Regions from separate parts of the Halobacillus amylolyticus genome, predicted to be linked through region 2. Evidence: riboswitches for the same ligand, from Rfam matches in the RefSeq annotation. Region 2 holds a riboswitch; each other region holds the start of a gene.
The links. A riboswitch is a leader RNA that binds a small molecule or an ion and turns the genes downstream of it on or off. The one in region 2 is predicted to bind thiamine pyrophosphate.

Region 1 (6,201 bases), 1.8 Mb from region 2:
TGATTTTAAATGGGATGACTTCGATATTGGTGCATTTGACCTTCCTGCATTAACTGGCATGATGCGTGATATCCAAACAGATCAAAGAGGATTATTATCTGGGTTTATCCCCTTAATGTTTAAGGATGACATACCTAAACAAGAGATGGAGTGGATGCTCGAGGAAACAACGCGGCTTCCCGCTTCGATTGCAAGTGCAATTCTATTTGACCAATCAATAATCGACTGCCGGCCATACCTATCATCGATTACGGTACCTACTTTACTTTGCTTCGGCAAAGCTGAGAAACTTATTCCCGTCGCTGCAGGGGAACATTTGCACAAAGAAATTGCAAATTCCCGCTTAGAACTTTTTGAAAATAGCTGCCACTGCCCCTTTTTAGAAGAGCCCGAGCGGTTTAACAATATAGTAGATTCATTTATTCAAACTATTGACTGAAGAATGATGAAAGTAGAAGGAGCCAGGGGCTAAATTTTTGCTCCTGGCTCCTTTTACTTTTATCGGCGCTCACTTTACTTTTATCGGCGCTCACTTTACTTTTATCGGCGCTCACTTTACTTTTATCGGCGCTCACTTTACTTTTATCGGCGCTCACTTTACTTTTATCGGCGCTCACTTTACTTTTATCGGCGCTCACTTTACTTTTATCGGCGCTCACTTTACTTTTATCGGCGCTGGCCGCCGATAACACGGCGGCCTAGCGCCTAGAGTTGCTCCACTACACTGCGGACATCATCAGCATGCGTCACCGCCGATATGACAGATACCCCATCAGCACCCGCTACCAACACAGAGCGAGAATTCTGGGCCGTAATCCCGCCAATTCCAACGAGTGGCATATCGGGAAACATCGCTTTCACACTCGTAATCCACTCCACGCCAACAGGCGCCTTGGCATCCACCTTCGTCGATGTCCCGAATACTGGACCCGCTCCCAAATAATCTACTACATCTATTGCACTATTCCTAACCTCAGCTTCACTAGAAACCGATAATCCTATAATCTTATTAGGAAAAGTCGAACGTAAATCCTCAACGTCCATATCGTCTTGCCCGACATGAATACCATCCGCTTCTAATGGTTCCACCAAAACGCTATCATCATTTACAATAAACAACACATGATGCTTCCGGCAAAGCTGGCGTAACTTCAAACCAAGTTCGAGCTTTTCCTCTCCCTCAAGCGCATTCGGCCCTTTTTCACGAAATTGAAAGGCCGTGATTCCACCTGCAATCGCCTCTTCTAGAATCGCAACAGAATCACGCTGGCAATTTTGACTGCCCATAATGAGGTATTTCCTTAGTCTCTCCTGTAGATTCATGAAGAAGATCCCTCTAATTGTGATAGATCCATAGCTAGCGCATCGATAAAATGAGCGGCAAACGTACCTGGACCATTTACCTCAGGTTGAGAGGCAGCCTGCTCTGCGGCTAGCCCATAAAACTTAACGGCTGTATAAGCTTGTTTCAGAGGTGTACCTGTCGTTGACAAGCAGGCTGTCAAGATCGATCCGAGTAAGCAACCAGCCCCAGTCACTTGCGACAGCCAGGCATGACCTGTTTGATTGCTGATCATCTCTTCCCCGTCTGAAATCACATCCACTTTACCCGTCACAATAGCTAGCGTGTCAAATTTATTAGCAACTTTCCGAGTGATCTCATCGGCATTGTCTGTATCGACGGAATCGACGCCTTTTGTTTCCAAAGACATCCCTACAAGATGGGCTAGCTCGCCTGCATTTCCTTTAATGGCTGTAGGCTGCACTTCTGCAGCGATCCGCTGAAAAGCTTTCGTACGAAGTGTTGTTGCCGCCACACCAACAGGGTCTATCACGACAGGAATCCCCTTCTCGTTTGCTGCCTTCCCAGCTATAATCATTGATTGAACCTGCGCCTCTGCTAACGTACCGATATTTATCAACACACCATCTGACAATTTCGCTATCTCTGCTGCATCTTCCTTAGCCATCGCCATAATCGGTGAGCCACCAAAGGCCAACAATCCATTGGCACTAAAGTTCATGACAACTTGGTTCGTTAAGTTGTGAATTAGCGGCTGTTTCTCTCTCACTTCGGAAATAATATCTAAAACCATTTGTTAAAAACCTCCTCACGTGTTGCAAAGTGATTAGTCGGACCACTTCCATTGCCGAGATTGAATGAGTGGCGAATGGCTTCGGTTACAAAATACTTTGCTTGCTTGACTGCTTCTACCAAAGGCAACCCTTGACTTAAGTAGGCCGTTATCGCTGCTGAATACGTACATCCAGTTCCATGGGTATTTTTTGTATCAATTCGTTCACTTGTAAAGGTATGAATCTCAGATCCGTCATATAAAAAGTCGACCGCTTCTCCCTTCATATGACCACCTTTTACTAAGGCAGCACCAGCACCAAATCTCGTAACCATTTGCTGTGCTGCTTCTTTCATATCCTCACTGCTCTCCATCGATTCCCCTAAAATATCCTCTGCCTCAGGGATATTCGGTGTCACAAGCGAAGTTAGCGGCAGTAAATTCTCACGGAGCCATACGCGGGACTCCTCTTCAATCAGAGGATCACCGCTTTGGGCAACCATGACAGGGTCCATCACGTAAGGTGCTGACACCTGCGGAACCCACTCGGCAACCGCCTTCATCATACTGACGTTTGAGATCATCCCTGTTTTGAAAGCATGGACAGGCATGTCAGAAGAAATCGCCTCAAGCTGATCTTTCAGCATCTCAATGGGAAGATGATGAACACTCTTCACCCCCGTAGTATTTTGAGCAACGATGGAAGTGATTACACTCATCCCGTAGCTTTGTAATTCTTGAAACGTCTTTAAGTCAGCTTGAATACCGGCACCACCACTCGGGTCGGTGCCAGCAATTGTTAACGCACAGGCTGCTTGCTTCATTTCGAACTCACCGCCTCCCCTGTCGGCCATTCTTCACAAGTGTACGCCATTTCCCAGAAATTCAATTCAAGTTGGCAACTCTTTCGAAAGGCATCTTTCATACGACGCAGCTCAACCTCTGACGCTTCTTCGGCGAGCTCATCAAGACGTTCACACATGGCCATTGATAGCGTATCAAAATCCTCATTCGCGTAGAACTCTATCCAAGGATAGAACGTGTGATTCGGTGTCGGCTGATACTTTTTCATCAAGTGGTTGCCAATTTCAACGTACGTCCATGGACATGGAAGCAAAGCGGCCAGAATTTCGCCGAGGCCGCCCATTTGCGCATGATACATCATGTGTTTGACGTAGTGATCAGCTGTCGGCGGCAATGGATAGCCTTGTAGTTCGTCATAACCTGCCCCAATCACATCGCAAAAGTTGTGGTGTGGGTGTGTTTCGCTATTTAATACAAAACCGACTTGTTCACTAAAATAACCCATGTCGCGGCGTTCGGTTGACTTCGAAATCGCGACACCATACACGTGCATAAAAGCGTTTAAGTATTCATAATCGGCTTTAATGTAGTGGGCTAAGGCTTGTTCTGGAACCTCACCTTTCCCGATTCCCTCAACAAAGGGGTGGTTAAAAATTGCTTCAAATAACTCATTATTTTCTTTTCTAACTATTTCGGTAAATGTCATAAATTTTGCCTCCTTAATTTTAAAAAAGAAGCTACTAAGAGGTTTTGTGAGGCTACTTCCCTTTCGCTGGTATTACCCAGATCAGGTTCCAAGGGACTAAGGAAGAATCCTTATCTCAGCGCACTCGCGCCCCTAGTAGTTTCCGAAAGTCATAGATTTGGTTGTGGGATAGCGTTCGATTGACGCAATCTAGATACGACAAACAAGCCAAGTAAAGCACCGGTTGTACTGCTTATAAGAAATGATGGTAAAAAGGCTAAGGCTCCCGCCGAACTGCCCATTAGAACATTTGCATAGGGGACAGAGAACAGCGCACCAATCATGCCAGAACCAATCATTTCGCCTGACGCTGCCATCCAGGGTTTTTTAGACCATTTGTAAAAGTAACCCGCGAGCAGGGCTCCAATCATGCCTCCTGGAAACGCAAGCAATGTACCGAGTCCTAGCAGATTTCGTAGCAAGCCGATCGTAAAAGCGATTCCGACCGCTGGGATCGGCCCAAGCGTGATGGCTGCCATCACATTGACGGCATGCTGAACAGGGTAAGCTTTAGCAATACCGGCCGGAAACCAAAGCAACTGGGACCCAAGCGTTCCAATTGCCACAAATATCGCCATCGTCGTTAATAGTCGAGTACGATTCACGTCGTTTCCTCCTTTCTTTAAATGTAGATCAAGAAACCTTCACACACATTGAGGGAAGCGATTGAACACTAAAAAAGCCAGATCCTAGAGTGGACCTGGCTTCGAATGGATAAAGTCATAAGACATTTCGTCTGACTACTTCCCTCCGCTGGTGTTAACCAGATCAGGTTCATAAGAGTCGGAAAGCTTACTTGCTTTCCTCTCAGCCCACACTCGGGCCCCCCTAGTAGTTTTACTAACTATTCACTTGGTTGATTTCATCATAACAAAGCATTTTTCGTTTGTCACTGTTCACTCTTCCACTTTTTTCAACATCCATAACCTAACACTAAGCTCAAGCAAAAACAAGTCGTCGGCATTTAACAGTGATAATCCCGTTAATTGCTCAATGTTACGTAATCTATGAAGTAAGGACTGACGATGCAAAGTCAAGGCCCTCGCTGTTTGACTCACATTACTGTTATATTTGTTATAAACAATAAACGTCTGAATGAGATCGGTCTGCCGCTTCTGATCATATTCAATTAAAGGCTGCAGTGTATCTTTCACAATGCTCTCAATTTCTTTTTCATGGGAAAGAGCCATAAGAAGCCTGTTCATTCGGGTATCACTAAAAAAGGTGCGGTTTCCTTCCTCGTGCTGTTGTTTTCCAATATTTAAAGCAGTTACAGCTTCATCGTAGCTTTGGTGGAAAGAAAGAATTCCTCTTTTATGAAAAGATATTCCCCAGGAAATATTTATTCCAGCAAGTAATTCGTTTAATCTCCGTTCAATGAGATCGAGAAATTGATTACTTGTCTCGACATACGGATGGCTATCTGCTTCCAAGTAGACGATCACTTCTCCGTCCTCAAATGTTGCCATCGTTCGCCGTTTCAGAACCTCACCGGCGTGGGTGACCTCTTTTTGAATATAATAATTGCGGCTGTGCATTGATGAGGACTGTACTTTGTGATCTGTTGACCCGATAAGGTTATCTACCTTTTTCTTGAAGCGGATGGAACCGACAAGGCAAATGTATGGAAGGGTTAAGTCATAGCCTAACAATTGGGCTTTTGACAGCATTTGTTTATCTAAGTTGATATCATTCTTGGCTAGGTCTAATAGGAAATGATCTCTAAGCCGGATTTCTGTCATTTCAATGGCATCTTCTTTTACAAAATATAGAGCACAAGCGGTTAGCGCATGCTCTAGAATGTTTAGGACAGGCCATGTTAGTTCTTCATCACCTTTTGGTTGAAATAGAAGGTAGCCTTGCTTTTTATGATTAGACAGAATAGTAAGTTGATAGCAGTATTGCACACCAATCTTATATTCTTCAATGTAATGATAGAGAGGGTGATCACGAAATGGAGTATCCTCTGCCGGAATCAGTTCGTAATCCCCTTCAGTCACGCCGTTCAAGACATCGATCATTTTCTGGTCAAAGTCATAATTAGCACGCACAATTTTATTGTGGTCACTGATCGCGACAGGAATCCTTGAATGTTGATAAAGAATGGTCATGATTTCTTGCAAGCCTTTTCCATTTAGTACACAATTTATTAACTCTTGTCTGATTCCTTCGGCATGCCTTTGTTCGACTTCTTTCTCTTTGCTAATTTCAATTAATACATCCTGCAAAATATCTCCGAAGCGGACGTCCCATGGAATTTCGATGATGATAAAGTTCTCGTCGAAGGCAAGCTGCTGGATGCGATCAGGAATTTTGAAAATGTGCCGTCCTGTAGCAAAAGCAAGGGCAGATGCCCCTGATTGCATAACATCCTTGACATAAGTTTCTAAACAATTAGGGTCATCCCCGCAACCAACCCCTGTACTGAGCACAAACTCGTTTTTTCGAACAAAATTCTCTACAGGTGTTTCAATGACTGAAATCCATTCTACATAATTGGTTTCTACACTCTCTTGCCCAACATGGACTTTTGCCGACTTCATTACAGGTAATTGCAAGACATCCTTCACAGTTATT
Region 2 (6,201 bases):
TGGAACTTCCAAAGGCTGTGCATGATCCTGATTCACCTTATGCTCACTATGTAAGGGGATTATGGAAAGCATTAAACAGTGAATCTCACGGAGCTCCAGCAAAGGTTGCTGATCTAATGACGAGGATGGCCGGCAAATCTCAAATTAGAAAACTCCGTTATCCCATTGGCGCTGGTGTTAGGCTGAATTTATTTTTGAAAAAAGTAGTGCCATGGTCTTTTCTTGAAAAGACGGTGTTGAAGAAACTGCTTGGGTAAGGGTTTTCTTACAGCCTTAGATAGGGTAATGTGTAGAAAAGAAATGGGGAGAGATGTGTAATGATGAATGGGGCTGAACCAATTTTTGTTGAAGGAAACGAAGTAGGCATTCTTGTAAGTCATGGATTTACTGGAACACCGCAAAGTATGAAACCTCTCGCTGACGCTTACTTAAAAACAGGCTATACAGTCGCTTGTCCGAGACTTGAGGGACATGGAACGACTCCTGAGGATATGGAGGTTTCGAACAAGGATGATTGGATTCAATCGGTCGAAACTGCCTATCAATGGCTGAATGAACGGTGTTCCATCATTTTCGTTGTAGGATTATCGATGGGAGGGACACTGGCGTTATACCTTGCTGAAAAATATAAGAAGATCAATGGGGTTATTTCCATAAATGGAGCGGTTGATATTCCTGATATGGAAAATGTGATGGAATCAACGAAAGATCGTTTTGTTGCAGCGATTGGTTCTGACATCAAAAAAGAAGATGTGGAGGAGCTGGCTTATGATAAAACACCTATCAATGCGATTCGCTCTTTAATGGCATTGATGAAAGAGGTTCATGAAGGACTCGCGGATATCCACTGCCCGGCACTAATCTTTGTCTCTGAGGAAGACCATGTTGTTCCCCCGGATAACTCTGAAACGATCTTTGACTCAGTCTTCTCCGAGCATAAAGAGCTTGTCCGCTTGGAAAACAGTTACCATGTTGCTACATTAGACAACGATCAAGATTTGATTATCGAGCGAAGTCTTGAATTTTTTCAAATGTATGCTAAAACCTTATAAGCTCTTTACAAAAGGCTGTTTTCTAAAAGATTGTTGTTTTTGACACAAAAACTATAAACTGCGTCATAACATACGGCTTTGGAAATACACTACTCTTTCCGCGGGGGCGCGCTGAGCCTCCTCGCTCGCAAAGGCCGCTCACTGTGGGGTCTCATCGTCTTCGCTTTCGCGCAGGAGTCTTCGTATTTCCTTCGCTGATATGGCGGTTGATTGGAGCGTAGGGCCGTCGACTCCTGCGGGAAAAGCAACAGCTGAAGATCCCGCAGGAAGCGATTTTTGCTTCTGAGGAAGCTGAAGCGTTGCCCGCGGAAAGCGACGGCCCGAAGTGGAAATCAATCTTGCTGTCGTGACGAAGGTTTATATCTGCGGGGGATAAAGAGCAACAAAATTTACGAAAAGAGCCTTACAAAAAGCATTGATGGTATGTAAATAAACCTTAGAACTCCTATGAGCTCCTAAGGTTTTTCTGTGTGTCTTTTTTCTAACGGGCGCTTGCGCTTTTGTTCTTACCAGCTGGCTTTCCTGACTCCGGGAAGCTGTCCTTTGTGAGCGAGTTCGCGAAATTTAATTCTTGAAAGCCCAAACTTTCTCATATAGCCGTGAGGTCTTCCAGTTGACTCACAGCGATTATGAAGCCGTGTAGGTGAGGCATCTCTTGGCAACTTTCTAAGTGCTTCATAATTGCCTTCCGCCTTTAATTGCTTTCGCAAATCTTTATATTTTTCATACGTCGCTTGACGTTTGCGTTCTTTTTCTATCATTGCTTGTTTAGCCATTGCAGTTCTCCTTTTCATAAATAGTAATTGTTACGAATTATATTATATTAACTCAAGGCACCTTTGTCAAACCAGGTGGCAGGTTAGTCGTTTCCGTACCGGCTTTGCATTGAATGCAGAGGATGATTGATTTATAATAGATTCATAGCAAAAAGAGCAAACGTATATAGCCTTCAAGGGGAGCTTTTATAGCTGAGAGTGAACAATTTTTGTTCAGACCCTTCGAACCTGTCAGTTAGTACTGGCGTAGGGATGGTGGCTTTTTTGATGGCGATGTAAGGGATTCCTCCATCAGGAAGCTTCCCTTTGGCATCGCTTTTTTTGTGTGTGAAAAAAGGAGGTTGTTGGTTATGCAAAGTAAACGTGTATTGTTCATGGTAGAAGTGGCTATTTTCTCGGCATTAGCGATCTTGCTTGATATTATTCCATTTCTATCATTTAAGCTCTGGGCTCAAGGGGGATCGGTTTCCTTTGCAATGGTTCCCGTGTTTATTATGGCATTTAGATGGGGGCTTCGTGGTGGTTTATTGACAGGGCTTCTGCTAGGATTCTATCAAATATTAATGGGTGCTTATATGATAACACCATTGCAAACATTCCTTGACTATATTGTCGCGTTCACCGTCATTGGACTTGCGGGGATTTTCGCCAAGCCGGTTTGGGAAGCTGCCCAAGCAAGGCATATGAAGCGCTTAGTTGTATGGATAATTGCAGGGGCGTTTGTAGGCAGTCTCTTTCGATTTGTAGCCCACTTCTTTGCTGGAATTGCCTTCTATGGCGCCGCTGCCCCACCAGGCCAGCCAGTTTGGTTATATTCATTGCTTTACAATGGTGGTTATATGCTGCCAACATTTATTTTAAGTGCGATCATATTATGCTTGTTGTTTTCACAGCGTCCAGCTTTATTGATAAATCATTCATAGCAAGAAAAACCTATTTTCTAAAAGTTTTTAATGCTGCGAAAATAGGTTCTTTTTTGTAAAATAGAAAGGTGAATAATATGAAAGAGTCGAATCATGTATATAGGAAAGGGGTAGAAAAACAATGAAACATTCTAAAGTAATTGCAACCTATTCAATTGTCGGATTTGATCCACAAACAGGAGAGCTCGGGGTTGCTGTCCAATCAAAATTCCTCGGTGTAGGCGCAGTAGTGCCTTGGGCGAAAGCGGGTGTCGGAGCAATTGCCACACAAGCATTTGCTAATCCTGCTTACGGTCCTGATGGCCTGCAATTGTTAAGTGAAGGATTAAGTGCCCAGGAAACCGTGGATAGACTGATAGAGAATGATCCTGAGGCTGCAGATCGCCAAGTGGGAATTATTGATGCCGAGGGAAGAGCAGCTACATTCACTGGTGAACGCTGCTATGACTGGGCTGGAGGCGTAACAGGAAAACACTACACAGCACAAGGAAATATTTTAGTAAATAAAGAAACGGTGACAGAAATGGGGCGTGCTTTTGAGTCAAGTGAAGGGACGTTAGCGGACCGCTTGTTAGCAGGACTTGAAGCTGCTGAAAAAGCGGGCGGAGACAGCAGGGGGAGACAATCTGCAGCGATTTACGTTGTAAAGGAAAAAGGAGGCTATGGCGGGCTTAGTGATGTCTTTGTCGATTTGCGGGTGGATGATCATCCTGAACCCATTCAAGAATTATCACGAATTTACAAGCTTCAACAGCTATATTTCGGGGAATCCAAGCAGGGAAATATTAAACGTTTAGAAGGTGAGCTTGAGGAGAGCGTTGTTCATCATTTGTACAGAACAGGGTTTTTGGCAAGCGAGCAACCGGATTCTGACGATTTCTACGAAGCCCTCACGACATTTCTACACAGAGAAAATTTCGAAGGGCGTGAACAGGACAAGGGCTGGTTGGATTTAGAAGTGTATCATTTTCTTGAGCGAATGGATTCAGAAAGGTAAAAAAGAGGGGGAATAGTCATGTTTAAAAAACTAATGGCGCGTGCAGGCATTGGCGCAGCCAAAGTTGATACGCAGCTTGAGAAGCTAGAGTTCCAACCTGGCGAAACTGTAGCAGGCAAGGTAGTTGTTCAAGGTGGTGAAGTAGAACAGGAGATTGAGCAGATCACTATTTTCTTAATGACTGAAGCATTAAGAGAAGTCGATGATAAGAAAGTGAAAGAAACGGTAAAGCTGGAACAATATCGTGTGTCAGGTGAATTTGTCATTGCTGCGAAGGAGACGAAGGAAATTCCTTTTTCCATCGATATCCCCACCCACACACCAGCTACACTAAACAGGCTTCCTTTATGGTTTGAAACAGGACTTGACATTCCAATGGCCCTTGATGCTGAGGATCGAGATTATATTAAAGTATCTGTCCATCCACATATTGATACTGTACTTCAAGCGGTGGAAAGAGAGCTTGGCTTTCGTTTGAAAAAGGTGGAAATGGAGCATTCAAGAAGGCACGGCTATGTCCAGGAATTTGAATTTCTCCCTGGTGGTGAATTCAGAGGATACTTAGATGAGTTGGAACTGATTTTCTTTTTAGATCATCAAGGTTTACGTGTATTGTTACAAGTCGACCGAAAAGCAAGAGGATTGGGCGGTTTGTTTGCAGAAGCCCTCGAAATGGATGAAACGAATATTCAGCTGTATTTTTCAAAAGAAGATTTACAGTCGGGGTCGGCAACGGTTGCGAGAGAGCTTGGGAGAACTATACGAGAACATGCAAAATAATCAAAAAGCTGCTAGAGTTTTTAACTCTGGCAGCTTTTTTTGACTTTTCCCCACAATTAGATTAACATCTAATTAGATGAATCACGAATAATGGAGGCTGATTATGCAATTAAATAAAATGATTGCCTTTCACAAGGCTGTAGGAGATCCAACGAGATTAAGAATTGTATCGCTTTTACTTACAGGCCCAATGCATGGTCAGTTGATCGCTGAGAAACTTGGTCTGAGGCCGCCAACCATTACCCACCACTTAAAAAAGTTAAGAGACACAGGGATGGTTTATTCGAGAAGAGATAAAAATACAATTTACTTTTACTTGGATAAAAAGAAACTAGAATTCATGGCTACGGCGATCTTGAGGATAGGAGATGAGGAAGTGAAGAAAGAAGAACTGCATGTAAATGAAGCGGAACAACGTAAGATTATCAACAGTTTTATCACGGGGGATGGCAGGTTGAAGCAGATGCCGAGTCAACTGAAGAAGAAGCTTGTAATTTTATCTTATTATGTACAGGAATTTCAGCCTGGTAAAGTGTATGAGGAATCCGAGGTAAATGAATATATTCAACGGTTCTATGAGGATTATGCAACGATGAGACGAGAATGGATTATGCAGCAATTTATGTATCGGGAAAATAATAGATACGAGTTAAATCCTATGGAGATGTGGCCAGTTGTTGTGAAAAGGTGAATGGTCTATCACCTTTTTTTTGAACTCTAATTAGATATATATCTAATTAAAGGGGGGTAGAATATGTCAGATTGTTTCCATAAGCATCCTTACAGCTATTTATTCTGTTCAGGGATTGTTAACGGGATAGGAGACCGATTTAGTCAAGTTGCTGTGCTGGCACTGTTATTGGAGCTAACAGATTCAGGATTAGCAGTTGGGATTGTGATGGGGATGCGCGTTCTTCCTTATTTAGTATTATCCCCGATTGCCGGAAAGCTTGCAGATGTCTGGGATCGGCGGAAGATTATGATCGTAACAGATGTGGTAAGAGTTCCATTTGCCCTATCCTTTTTATTCGTGCAATCAGTTGAAGATCTGTGGATTATCTACGTTAGCATGTTTGTACTTGCTTGTGGAGAAGCCATCTATCAACCTGTTAGAAAAAGTAGCATCGGAGTGATCGTTGACCAGCAACACTACACTAAAGTAAATGGATTAGAGCAGGTTGTGATAGGGATTGTGCTAGTGGCCGGTTCCGTAACAGGCGGTGTCGTAGCATTTTTTGTAGGGAAGGATGTGGCTTTTGCTCTTAATGCGTGTACATTCATTGCTGCTGCGCTTATTATAAAACATCTCGTGATAAAAAAAGAAGTGAATCAGGACCAACCTATAATGATTAAAAGGCCGCACCTTAACAGAACGTTTGGTCCAATTGTTATGTTTATAGTGGTCATCCAATCTGTGTCTGCGATGCTGGATGGCTTCTTTAATGTATTAATCAGCTATTATGGGGCGGAGACATTTTCAATGGCAGATTTAGGTGTTGGAATCCTGTATGGTGCTCTAGGAATTGGGCTAGTGATCAGTTTTTTTGTTTCGAAAAAGGTTACCGGAAATTTACTTTTGATAGGAATCATATCAGTTGGTCTTGAAGGGGTGTTGCAAATCATTGCCAGCCAGGCACCAACGCTATGGTACATAGCTATAACCTTTACAGGAA
Region 3 (6,201 bases), 780 kb from region 2:
TTGAAGTTTCCAACGCCTGCCCCAATTGCTGAGGAACTTGCGGCTGAACTTGAAGCAAAAGGTGCCGACATGGTAATGGTAACCTCTCACCTTCCTGGCTGGCATGAGGAAGAAACAGATAAAATTATGGGTGAACTGGCACAACTGGCAAACTCATCTGAAGGCGGACTGGATGCCCTTGTCGGTGGTCACTCCCACGAACGAGTAGCTAGGCATGTGAATGGGATTCCGGTTGTAGAAGCTGACCGTTATACAAACGCGATTGGCCACATTCAGTTGTTTGTCGATCCTGAATCAGAGGAAATCTATGATTCTGAAATCGACATGCTAGAAACATATGAGCACCTAGCTGGTGAAGATGAAAGCGTTCGCGAGATTGTAGACTACTATAAGCAACAAGTAGAAGAAGTAAAGAGCGAGGTCGTTTCCACTACAGAAGGGCCGCTGACTCGTGAACGCAAGTACGGCGACCTTGGTGTCAGCCAGCTTGGAAATATGATTACTGATGCAATGCGTGAACGTGCAAATGCAGACATTGCCTTCCAAAACAGTGGCGGTATCCGCACAGATATTAATGCAGGTGAGATTACGTACGGTGAAGTATTTGAAGTGCTTCCTTTTGACAACTATAACGTAACAGCAGAAATGACTGGGCAGCAGCTTAAGGAAATCTTAGAAGGGCCAGCTCCCGATGATTGGAACTTTATGAAGATTCAGTTTTCAGGAATGAATGTTGTCTATGATCCTTCACAGTCTGATGGAGAGCGCGTGACTTCCATTAAGTTGACTGATGGCACACCTGTTTATACGAATGGTGAATTTTCTGATCAGACGTTTACGGTTGTGACGAACAACTTCCTTTCTACAGGTGAAGGTGATGGTTATACGACCTTTGGTGAAGTGGAATGGGCATCGCATCCTGACTTTCAGCGTGAATTGTTTGCTGATTACTTGCGAGAGATGCAAGCGAGTGGGGAGACGATTGTTCCAGCTGAAGCGTTTGATGGTCGTTTAATTCAAGAGTAATACGAAATAGTTAAGCCAGCAGAATGTGGGGATTCTGCTGGCTTTTTTTACGATCATAATCTAATAATCATCTTCTGTTTTTCATACCATAACTTTAGTTAGGGCGTTATAAATTGACCAACTCGTCACTAGTTCCAAACGCTTTAATAGCTTGGCTACAGACATCGCACCGTAGTTTTAAGAAATTAATCCATAACCAATCCACCATCAACGACTAAGTTTTGCCCCGTAACTGCACGACTCCATGGTGATGCAAAAAATAAGGTTGCATCAGCTAGTTCCTCAGGGGTTGTCACTTGTTTTAACGGCGTATTTTCACTAATCATCTCGAACACTTCATCAGGAGTCGATGCACTTGCATCCGTTTTTTGCAATAACCCGCCCGAAACCATATTCACCGTAATACCATGAGCTCCCACGTCACGAGCCATGTTTCTAGTAAAACCGAGTAATGCCGCTTTGCTTGTATTATAGTCATGATAAGGAACAACAGGGTTTTGAAATAGGTTGGTACCGATGTTAATGATTCTTCCAAATTTCAGGGCGCACATTCCTTCATAAGCTGCTTGTATTGTGTGTAATGCTGCTTTTACACTCCCTTCTAATTGCATTTGGTACTCTTCCCAAGTTACGGTTTCTGCTGTATTCCGGTTAGCGGCATCAAACTTAAAATTAACCAGGGCATTGTTGATGACTGTTGTAACGGCTTGGCCAAAATGCATTTCAGCTTGATCAAACATTGCTTGAACTTGTTCTTTGTCGAGAATATCTGCCTGAACCGCCAAAGCACGGTCACCAATACTTTCAACGACTTCCTGCGCTTTCTTTTCACTTTGATTATAGTTAACAATAACCCTTGCTCCCTCACGTCCGAAAGCTTTGGCAATTTCTGCTCCCAATCCCCTGCTTGCCCCAGTTATCAATACAATTTGATCTTTAATTTCCACTGTTATATTTCTCCTCTCAGTATTCAAAAAATCCCCCATCAATTTCTCAAGTGTGGAAATACTTCCTGAAATGAAACAAATAAAAAACAGCACCACATAAAAGTGATCCTGTTATACCAATTAATCAACATGATTAACGCTAACATCATCACTTCCCTTCGCTGGTATTAACCAAATCAGGTTCAGAGGGTCAAAGAAATGTCATTTCCTTTCTCAGCCAAATGGCTCCCCTAGTGAATATTATTCTTATATTATTTTCTAGAGTTTAACACACAAAGTTAGCCTTGTCTTGTAACATTTAAAATTGGATGTCCATTTGTCAGGGTGGATTCTTGAAATAGATGTAAATGGGATATTTTTCACCTTTTAACGAATACTCTAAGTAAGAAGATAGGAGGTTTTTATATGAAAAATGACTACAAGTTAGCAACTCTTTCAGAGACTGAACGAGAAAAATTAGAAAACCTTGAAAAGGAATTTGGAAAAGTACTCATTGCTTGGGAAGGAAAAAGGTAACCAACCTCCGTATCCCTCACGGCGGTATTTTGTTTCCAGCTTCCTACTAAGCTGGAAACCTTGTCTTTAGCTAACCGAACGACCTTCATCGCTCGGGACTTGAATCCTATAGCTTCGACCCATGCCGGCTACAAAAATAAAACCGTCTCGGGCTTGTCTCGAGACGGTTGGTATATTATCTTAGAGACTTATGTTTTGGACCCTTCTGAGCCTTACTGTCTGTCAATGCAAACGCACTATCTACGGCCGCGTAAGCATTCACATAGCCAGTGCCGACTTCCCACGCTTCATATCCTGGCATGTTCGTAGTAGTTTCTGTCAAGATTTCAAATACTTCGTCAGGGGACAGCGTCGGATTGGCTTCAAGCATCAACATGACTATACCTGCAACGTGTGGCGTAGCCATGGATGTTCCACTTAACGTAGTATAATACGGCAGAAAAGCAGTGGGTATATTTTCTACGTCGGTAGTCGTATTAAGTACTCCTACCGGTGACAGAGTTCTGGTTGACACGATGTTTAAACCTGGAGCTGTTAGGTCAGGCCGGTTGAAATACGTATAGGTTTCACCTTCGATAGTAAACGTGCCGCTTTCACCTTTCACACCGCGGGAAGAAAAATCAGCAAGCTCATTTTCAAAGGTACCTGCTGCCACAGAAATTACCCAAGGCGCGAGAGAATACGGATTCATCGTATCTGCCCCAGGACCAGCATTACCGGCGGCAAATGTCACAACCATTCCCCGTTCATACGCCGCTTTACTAGCAACATTGACTGGACCATTCGGATCGAATTCACCTGATGAACCCCAAGAATTTGTAATAACGCGAATGTCAAATTCCGCCTGATGGGTTAAAGCGTAGTCAAATCCGCCAATAGCATCAAGAATAAAGAGAGCACCGCCGGAACCATAGCCGACTAAATCAGCACCCGGGGCAACACCTTCGTATTTTCCGTTAGACATTTGTCCTGTTCCACCCACAGTACCAGCAACATGTGTCCCATGCCCGGAATTTGTATCCGTGTTCACAACGCCCTCTTGATACGTCACAGGGCCAATATCGCTATAGGCATGTAAGTTAATGGAGCTAAGTACGTTTTCAACCAGATGGGAACCATATTCCAAGTCTGCATGTGTGCCGTCAACCCCGCTATCATGAACAAGAACGGAACCCCCTTCTCCGGTAACAGGAAGACCTTCGTTCCTTTTTGTCATTTGATCATCCGTACGAACCTGATCAACTCCTGTAAGTTCTGTGGCCTTCTCGTTAAAGTAAGACAGCTTTCTGTTCAAGTAGAGAGAACGAACTCCTTCTGCTTGTGCTAATTTATCAATCTGACTTTCTGTTGCTAAGACACCGGCAACTGGAAGGGCCTTCATGGTAACCCCTTCCGTCAATCCAATCTTTTCGAGTAAAGCAACATTTTGAGTAGTTGGGGCTCCTTCACCTTCAAAAGTGACCACCACTTCAAACGGCCCTGTCTCCGTTTCTAATGCTTTATTTAGGTGGGGATCGATAGAAACGTTTACACCTGTTTCAGCATTCACACCTAATCCACTTGGAAAAAGTGAAACAAGTAAGGTCAAGATTGCAGCCAATGATAAAACAATACTTGCTCTTTTCTTCATGTTTGTGAGTCTCCTCCTTTTTATTAATCTTCTAAAATCCTTTTCCGCACTATACTAACACAAAATTTAAAATTTTCAGTATACACGGTTTAAAAAACACCTTTGGAACTAGCATTTGCTAGTTTATGGTTAATGTAAAGGACCAAAATTTATTCCAATTTAAACGAACGGGTATCGGATAGGGAATACATATAAAAAAACGAGCTTGAAAACTTAAGCCCGTTTTTCCGAAATAACTAGATTCATCTCTACAAGTCCCAATGTTTAATAGAGCTTGGATTAATAAATCCATGAAATGTTCCACTCTTCACGAACATTAACCTTAATTAACAACAACTTTTTCCCAATTCACTCGGTCTTCGCTAGTTGGATCATGCTCAATTCTGCTTTCCGCGTTAAAAATCATTGTAGACCGATTTTCCAAATCATAATCCGGCCAACTTGGGATAGCTTGAGTATTTGGGTTACCACTCAGAGCAAAGGCAATCCAAGCCTGATGCATCTGCTCAGACACTTTCTGCCGGTCAGAAGAGTCACCTATCAGAGACTTTGCACTATCAATCGTATTCCAGACAAATGGAATTTCCAAAGCATGACAGGCTTTTAATCTGCCATTAGAAACAGGACTCTGCCAGTCGAAGCGGTACATCCAGACAGGGGCATCCTGTTCCAGTTGCATCTCCGCCAATTTAATTGCTGGATAGAAAAACACACGGAGGGTCATCAGTTGATCATAGAGGGTTTGAGTTAATTTTTCTCCCTTGTCCAAGAATTGATCAGAGATTTTTGGCCACCGTGAGCCAAACGTCCGCCCGAACATGTTCGCAACATCTTTAGGATCTCCGTTTTTCCATATAGGGTCAAAAAAGGTAAAGAGTCGGAATTCATCTTTAGTAGTCCCAATTAAAATAGGAACACCTTTAGCAGCACCTGCGGCCAATGCCTTCTCTGGATGTTCGGGTAAGGACACCCCATCGATGACTGGCTGCAAACTCATCGAAGGAAGAGCAGCGGAAGCTTCCACTAGTTTCTCGATCGGCATATCCACAAGCTTTGATAGTTCATCCGCGCCCACGTCTAAAGAATCCAAAAGATGGTGGGCAACCTTTGTAGCCTTTGATGAGCTTAAAGCATTTTTAGCAGCACCACTTTGCAGGATCGCCTGATGGAATAGTCCTTTTGCTGAAGGGAGTGCCAGTAATACACCAATGCTCATCGCCCCTGCCGATTCGCCAAAAACAGTCACCCGATTAGGGTCCCCACCAAAAGCTTCTATATTTTCCTGTACCCATCGTAAAGCAGCGACTTGATCGAGTATCCCGCAGTTTCCAGAAGTCGCATACTCCTCACCTCCAATTTCGCCTAAGTGAAGAAAGCCCATTATTCCAAGCCGATAATTGATCGTAACGACCACAACGTCACCTTCAGTAGCAAAAGAAGTTCCGTCATAGAAATCGCTAGAACCGGAACCCGAAATAAATGCTCCTCCATGAATCCAGACCATAACAGGACGGCGTTTGTCATCCGCCCCTGGTGACCAAACATTTAAATACAAACAATCTTCACTTGTGTTTTTCGCCTCATTACCCAAAAAATCCGAAATTTCCCTCGAAGGCTGTGGTGAGGCTGGACCGAAATGTGTAGCATCACGGATCCCCTCCCATGATTCAGGTTGTTCAGGCGGCTGAAAACGAAGAGGGCCTAGTGGTGGTTTTGCATAAGGAATCCCCTTCCAAGCATATACCCCTTCAACTTGTTTCCCTTTAACTTTACCGTTAGCTGTTTCGACTACGGTCATTGACATTTCATTTCTCCTTCCCCATTAGGTGGTGAACTAACCAATCATCGATATATGTATTATATTCTATTCAACAGAAAGCCCACTTTTCCTTCAATTAAAGAAACGCCGGCCTCTCTAAAAAAACGTGGCATTAGTGAAATAGATTTCCGTCCTAATTCGATTAGATTCTACCCAGACCAGATAATATTCTTCCCTAACTAAAAAATCTGACGGTGAAACGTACAATAACCACATAAGATGCTTTTAGAGCAAGCAAAGATCCTCATTTAAAGGAAGTGAGT
Region 4 (6,201 bases), 1.9 Mb from region 2:
TCCCTGAAAAGGACACTTTGCCCATGCCCGGCTTTTGAATGCCTGACATTATTCTAGACAGAGAGGTTTTGCCGCTTCCGTTTGCCCCCGCTATAGCTATGAATTCTCCCCCTCTGATCTCAAGGGACACATCGTTAATGATCTTTCGGTCACTCTTCGTCCAGGATATAGCTGATAGTTCAAGAATGGGTAGAGAGGAACGATCATCCCTGGTAGCGGAGGAGCCCCCCACTTCTTCTCGCGTCCCTCTCCATTCGTTGAGAAAATCATCTACAGTTAGCGGCAAATGATCAAATTGGTCCCATCCTTTTTCGATAACATATTCAGTGATGGCTGGCATCCAAATCCCTTGCTCCTGCAATGTATGTCTATGGATGGAGATCCCTTGTCTGATCGGCCCGTCATAAAAAATGCTTCCACTTCGATTCATCATCAGACCCCGTTCGATAAAAGAAACCCAGCCATCCAGTTGATGTTCGATAACGATCAGCGCAAACCCCTTATCCTTTTGGAGCTTTTCGATCGTTTCAATAAAATCACGGGTAGCTTTCGGATCAAGATTAGCGGTTGGTTCATCAAGAATTAACAGCTCGGGCTCCATGGCAAGCACACAGGCCAAAGCAAGTTTTTGCTTCTGCCCACCAGATAACGTGCTTATCGCCCTCAGCTTTACACCTTCTAAACCAACTAGAAGCAAAGCTTGATCAATCAGACCAGATATTTTTTCAACAGGTGTACCCATATTTTCTAGGCCGAACGCCACTTCATCCTCGACCGTTATCATACAAAATTGACTGTCTGGATCTTGAAAAACAACACCGGCATGCTGACTCATTTCCCCTGGGGAATAGTTTTTTACAGGATGTCCTCTAAACTGAATATCACCTGTCATTGTCCCGTCCAACTCACGAGGATGAATGCCACTCAGCCCATATGTCAACGTACTTTTCCCACATCCGCTCGGCCCTAACAAAAGAAGTCTTTCCCCTTTATCCATTGAGAAACTCACATTTGACAAGACATCGTTCTCTTCGTCCTCAAATCGAATATGCAGTTGATTCACTTCTATTAATTTCATGCGGCCTTCTTCCTTCGTTGTTCTTTTCCTAATGCAAAGCCTGTCAGCACGCCCGTTTTTGCCAGTGCGTCACTTATAGTCTTCCCTAACAAGCCAGAGATGAGGGCACCACTAATTATGCGGACAACGAGCATACTGATCACGTAACCAGTCCCAAAGGCGGCGTACCCTGAGCGAAAGTATCCCCAGACGAAACTGAATAGAGCCGCTCCCGCACCAGCTAACATTAATACAGGCAGGTTATACGTTTTATACTTTGTTATCGAAAAAGCTGCTTCTGCTCCTAGACCCTGGATGATACCTGTTAAAATTAAGATCGGTCCCATGGCATTTCCAAGCAGCATTTCAACTGTTGCCGCAATGGTTTCCGATAAAAAGGCCGCTCCCTTTTTTCGTATAATATAGGCAGCTATGATAGAGACGATAAACCAAATTCCGAAGATTAGGTCATAGCCAATTGGCCCAAATAGACCGGCTAGCAGCTTTCCAACTGGTAGAAAAGCTAAATAAACAACTGCAAATACAACGGAAAGCACTGACATGACAACAATTTCTTTTAACTTCCAATTTTTAAGGCTCAATCTACTCTCCTCCTTTTGTTGACGGACTGTTTGCAGACATTGTAACCGTCATAACCGTATGTGCGGACCCTTGCTTCTCTGTTTGCTCAAACACCTGCTCAAGGCCGTTAAAAACCTTATTTCCATCCCCATCTAAACGTGTAGAGTAATGGGCTTCGTTCACCTCGACTCCTTGCTTCTTCATCTCTTCAATTTGACTATAAATTACATCCATGTAGTCCCCGCCACCCATTGGGTAAAGTGAAAACTTAGCTGCAACATCCTGACCGATCCGCTTACTTTGCGATCCGTTCAACGGGACGCCATCCTCTGCCATATAGACATCCCCTGCTGAATCTCCGGGACAGCCAATTGAATAGGTTGATTGGAAAACAACATGTTCTCCCATTTTTGCCGCCTGTAAAAACATTGCTCTGGTTACATCAAACACATGTGTCATTTGTCCTCTAACCGTTGTTGTCACGTCGTCTGTCTTTATCCATACCTTAGAAGTGTCGACCTCGTTAAGTGATGACTTAATAATCTCGACAAAAAGATCGGTCATCGGATAAATTGAAAATGAACTTCCTGTAATACGATTTGTTGATCCACAACCTTGACTCATGATTTCTTCCTCCTTTTATTAAATACAAAAAAACTGCATCCCCGAGGGAATGCAGTTACGAACGTAAGTATATGTGTATACCATTGCTATTCTACGATCGACTCCACTTCCCCACGCTAGTATTATCTAGTTCGGGTTATAAGGGTCGGAATCCATTTCCTCTCAGCCGCGTCCGCAGCTCCCCTAGTGTTCGTTAACTATATGCAGTTTTGTACAATTTCATCGTAATGGAAGGTTTCTGTTTTGTAAAGCTTATTCTTTTTCCTTAACGAGTTCGTCCATTTCCTGCACAATACTCTCAAGCTCATCTAGTCCTTGTTTTGGACTGGATAAAAATACACTTTCCAGTCGCTCAATAATATTTTCCGGCTTAATATTCATTAGGTTTAACGTTTGCCGCTGCCATTTGAATGCCGGATGATTGACATACATGCAGTTGAGTCCAAATAATACCCCCATCATGTTATGCTGGACAGAAGTCATAACGGTGTAGAGCATCAGCCAGTCTTCCCGCTCAATTAAAGCTTGACGGTTTTTCCATCTGTTTCCAAGAACAGAGTGAGCATCAATCATCGCATGACCCAATTGATCAGGATACACTTGAACTTTGGCCTTCAACCCATCCATTAGCTCTGTACCTGACACAGTTTCTCCATAATGAATCGAAGCGATCAGGCATTGACTATCTAGATCGATATCAAACTCTTTCGTTACACGTTGGACGACCTTCCGAATGGTCTCCGTTAAAAAACCGCTTATTTCAAATTTAACATCATTCACTTGAAATGTTTCTGACCATTCTTCATCTTCATAAGCGTAGAAATCCATCAGTTGCCCATCCACCTGTTCAATAACAGAAAGACGATCTTGATCTGTCGGCCCCTCGGACCACAACACATTTAGTTCTACATCGGAATAATAATCCTCCCAGCCTCTCGCAACAGATCCTGCGATATAAACAGCTTCTACTTTAGAATTTTGTTCATATACGTTTGCCACTTTTGTTGCTAATGTTTTTAAATCCATAGTCTATCAACCACCGCCTGTTCTTTAAACTGACTTTTGATAAATGGAATAAGAGACAACACGATTGATTAGTCAGAAAGCCCTTTCATACATGTGAACTAACTACTCCCTAATAACTGTTGATCCTACACATGCCAATCTGTTTCACCTTTCAATATCTTTTCCATAAGTAAAAAAATGATTTCCTTAACTTTACCAAAAATCAGAGAATGAAGCGATAAATTGTTTGATAATTTTGCAAATAAGACTTATTACCATTTCAGGGGGTTTTTTACTAAGACCTACTAAACACTTTACTCCGATCGATCTCCACACAACCATTGTGGGCAAACACCTTTAACATCGGGGTGTTTTGATAGCTGGTAGAACCGATATAATAGGTCGCTTCAAACTCTTGACGCAATATAGTTAATGCTTGGCGGTGCAATGTCTTACTCTTCCCTTTTCCACGTGCTTCAGGGATAAGCCCAAAGTAAAATAATCTACCCTCTGCTATCGTACCAGGTTCAATATGGGGCATGACTACACCAATGGGCTGTTCTCCTTCATATGCAATTAGACATGTACGCCTAAAATTAGGGCCAAGCTCTTTTTCTACACTTTTTAGTCGGTCATCCATCGTCAAATTTGACTGCGCATTCAACGAGCCTGTTATAGCTTGAGACCATATATCTTTGAATGTGTCCTCCATCCCCGGTTTCATGGTAACAAATCTATAAGCCCCTGTTTCCGCCAGGCTCAGATTTGATAGATCCCTTTTCACAGTAACAGTCACATCATGCAGCATAAATCCGGCATCGATTAGTTCTCTATCTATTTTATCAATATGATGGGGTGATTGAACTAGAATGGAAAGGGTTCCTGCTTTTTTCAAACGTTCATCTTTACCTAAATACTCTATCAGTTGAAGAAACTCCTCTTGTGATAAATGCTTCGTTTCTTCAACTGTAGTAAAGTTCTCCCCCTCCACAAATTTCACTTTTTCATAAAGCTTGGCCTTATCAAAATCACATTCTTCCATAATTGCCCTCCTTGCCATGTACTCATTTTATATTCTAACGTCCAGCCGTTTCTTTTTCATCTGGATCCATAGATGCGATACAATAGGAAATGTAAATAATGGAAGGAGTGAGGAGTTTGAATCGAGAAATTCAATTAATTAAAAGGCCAAAAACTGTCCCGACTCATGAGCATCTAAGTATCATTGAGGCTGAATCGCTGCAGCCTCAAGAAGGCGAATTGTTAGTCGAGTTGTTATATGTATCGGTTGATCCTTATATGAGGGGACGCATGAATGATGCGAAGTCATACGTCGCCCCTTTTCAATTAAACGAAGCTATCTCGGGAGGAGTTGTTGCTCAAGTAATAGAGTCTAAAGCAGAGCAATTCACTACAGGGGATATTGTGACAGGCTCTCTTCCATGGAGGGAAAAAGCGATTACATCTGCTGATTCAGTTAGAAAAGTGGATCCAACCCTTGGCTCGATCACCACATCATTAGGAATTCTTGGGATGCCAGGACTTACTGCCTATTTTGGCCTTATTGATATCGGGAAGCCAAAAGAAGGAGAAACTCTCGTCGTTTCTGGAGCTGCCGGTGCTGTGGGTTCAACGGTGGTACAACTTGGGAAACTATTCGGCTGCCGAGTTGTAGGCATCGCCGGTAGTGATGAAAAGACAAATTATATTACAAATGAGTTAGGAGCGGACGCGGCAATCAATTATAAAACCGAGAATGTCGCGAAGGCTCTTCAATCTGCCTGCCCTAGTGGTGTAGACATTTATTTTGACAATGTAGGGGGAGAAATTGCCGACAGTGTTTACCCTTTGTTAAATAAATTTGCGCGTATTACACAATGTGGCGCTATTGCTTCGTACAATGTACCAAATGATCAGGGTCCACGGATACAAATGCATTTAATAAAATCAAGCGCTACAATCAAGGGATTCGTTGTTGGAGACTATCAAGAGCGTTTTAAGGAAGGATTTGAACACCTTTCCGCTTGGCTTAAAGATGGCAAACTCACTTATGAAGAAACGATTCACGAGGGATTTGAAAACATTCCTGATGCTTTCTTTGGTCTATTTAAAGGAAACAATACAGGCAAACAATTAGTCAAAATAGCTGATCCGCAATAATTGGGGTCGAAAAGTGTTATAAAACAGCTGTATTTTGGTTTGAGTTATTTTTCCCAAACTCAGCCGGATTCTGTCCAAATATAGAATGATTCTTCCAAACTCACAATGATTCTAATTTGTCATCATTCTGCCCAAAACTAAAAAGATTCTACCCTATTGATAAATAGCATAATTTCAACCTAACGTATAAAACAAACGCAATGTACTTGCGTTTGTTTTATACCCCACTGTTCGAGAATATCTCTTCCCCAACTTTGAAAGGTGGTTCAACCTACCCCAATCTCATTTAAAGCCTGATGCAGATTGGCCCGTGTTTTAACTTTGCTAAATTTCATTCCCATTTCAACAACAGAACGGGCGATTTCAGGGCGAATCCCTGTTAAGATCGTCTCCACCCCAACGAGTTGCAAGGAATGGGTGACTTGAAAAATATAGTGAGCCACAGACGTGTCAATGGCTGGGACACCCGAAATATCAATTAACAGGTATTGCAGTTGAAATTTCGTACTTTTCTCAAGAGAAGTTTCCATAATCAACTGGGCTCGCTCTGTATCTATCCCCCCAACGATCGGCAATACCGCTACTCCATTTGTGATGGGAACCACAGGCACAGATAATTCCATCAGCTTTTCCTGAGCTTTTTGCCATTCTTCACTATGATGCTTATTATAGATTTGGCTAAGCTGATGCATAACCTTATCTAGTAATGGATCGATTAGCTTACTTACGTGTAAAATTGTTTTCGCAGCAAAGCGGTCCTCCGCTAATTCTTT

Region 1: linked by a shared signal. The riboswitch ahead of tenA (thiaminase II) and the one ahead of thiT (energy-coupled thiamine transporter ThiT) in region 2 are both predicted to bind thiamine pyrophosphate.
Region 3: linked by a shared signal. The riboswitch ahead of MUO15_RS09950 (3-oxoacyl-ACP reductase) and the one ahead of thiT (energy-coupled thiamine transporter ThiT) in region 2 are both predicted to bind thiamine pyrophosphate.
Region 4: linked by a shared signal. The riboswitch ahead of MUO15_RS15780 (Ykof family thiamine-binding protein) and the one ahead of thiT (energy-coupled thiamine transporter ThiT) in region 2 are both predicted to bind thiamine pyrophosphate.

The regions. Positions count from the first base shown of each region.
Region 1 covers NZ_CP095075.1:2,930,627-2,936,827, reverse strand. Annotated here, with positions in the region: gene MUO15_RS15125 (alpha/beta fold hydrolase) at 1-439, shown strand, start outside; gene MUO15_RS15120 (hypothetical protein) at 429-692, opposite strand; gene thiE (thiamine phosphate synthase) at 706-1,323, opposite strand; gene thiM (hydroxyethylthiazole kinase) at 1,320-2,096, opposite strand; gene thiD (bifunctional hydroxymethylpyrimidine kinase/phosphomethylpyrimidine kinase) at 2,087-2,899, opposite strand; gene tenA (thiaminase II) at 2,896-3,585, opposite strand; TPP riboswitch at 3,626-3,729, opposite strand; gene thiW (energy coupling factor transporter S component ThiW) at 3,735-4,229, opposite strand; TPP riboswitch at 4,353-4,464, opposite strand; gene MUO15_RS15090 (PucR family transcriptional regulator) at 4,521-6,201, opposite strand, start outside.
Region 2 covers NZ_CP095075.1:1,138,892-1,145,092, reverse strand. Annotated here, with positions in the region: gene MUO15_RS06055 (SDR family oxidoreductase) at 1-257, shown strand, start outside; gene MUO15_RS06050 (alpha/beta hydrolase) at 318-1,052, shown strand; gene rpsN (30S ribosomal protein S14) at 1,559-1,828, opposite strand; TPP riboswitch at 1,995-2,098, shown strand; gene thiT (energy-coupled thiamine transporter ThiT) at 2,179-2,751, shown strand; gene MUO15_RS06035 (DUF1028 domain-containing protein) at 2,873-3,748, shown strand; gene MUO15_RS06030 (sporulation protein) at 3,767-4,528, shown strand; gene MUO15_RS06025 (DUF2087 domain-containing protein) at 4,632-5,219, shown strand; gene MUO15_RS06020 (MFS transporter) at 5,283-6,201, shown strand, end outside.
Region 3 covers NZ_CP095075.1:1,918,193-1,924,393, forward strand. Annotated here, with positions in the region: gene MUO15_RS09945 (bifunctional metallophosphatase/5'-nucleotidase) at 1-1,026, shown strand, start outside; gene MUO15_RS09950 (3-oxoacyl-ACP reductase) at 1,212-1,973, opposite strand; TPP riboswitch at 2,110-2,215, opposite strand; gene MUO15_RS09955 (S8 family peptidase) at 2,665-4,119, opposite strand; gene MUO15_RS09960 (carboxylesterase/lipase family protein) at 4,442-5,923, opposite strand.
Region 4 covers NZ_CP095075.1:3,067,556-3,073,756, reverse strand. Annotated here, with positions in the region: gene MUO15_RS15790 (ABC transporter ATP-binding protein) at 1-1,078, opposite strand, end outside; gene MUO15_RS15785 (ECF transporter S component) at 1,075-1,659, opposite strand; gene MUO15_RS15780 (Ykof family thiamine-binding protein) at 1,661-2,263, opposite strand; TPP riboswitch at 2,355-2,458, opposite strand; gene MUO15_RS15775 (DUF4037 domain-containing protein) at 2,516-3,289, opposite strand; gene MUO15_RS15770 (GNAT family N-acetyltransferase) at 3,564-4,310, opposite strand; gene MUO15_RS15765 (NADP-dependent oxidoreductase) at 4,409-5,428, shown strand; gene MUO15_RS15760 (STAS domain-containing protein) at 5,695-6,201, opposite strand, start outside.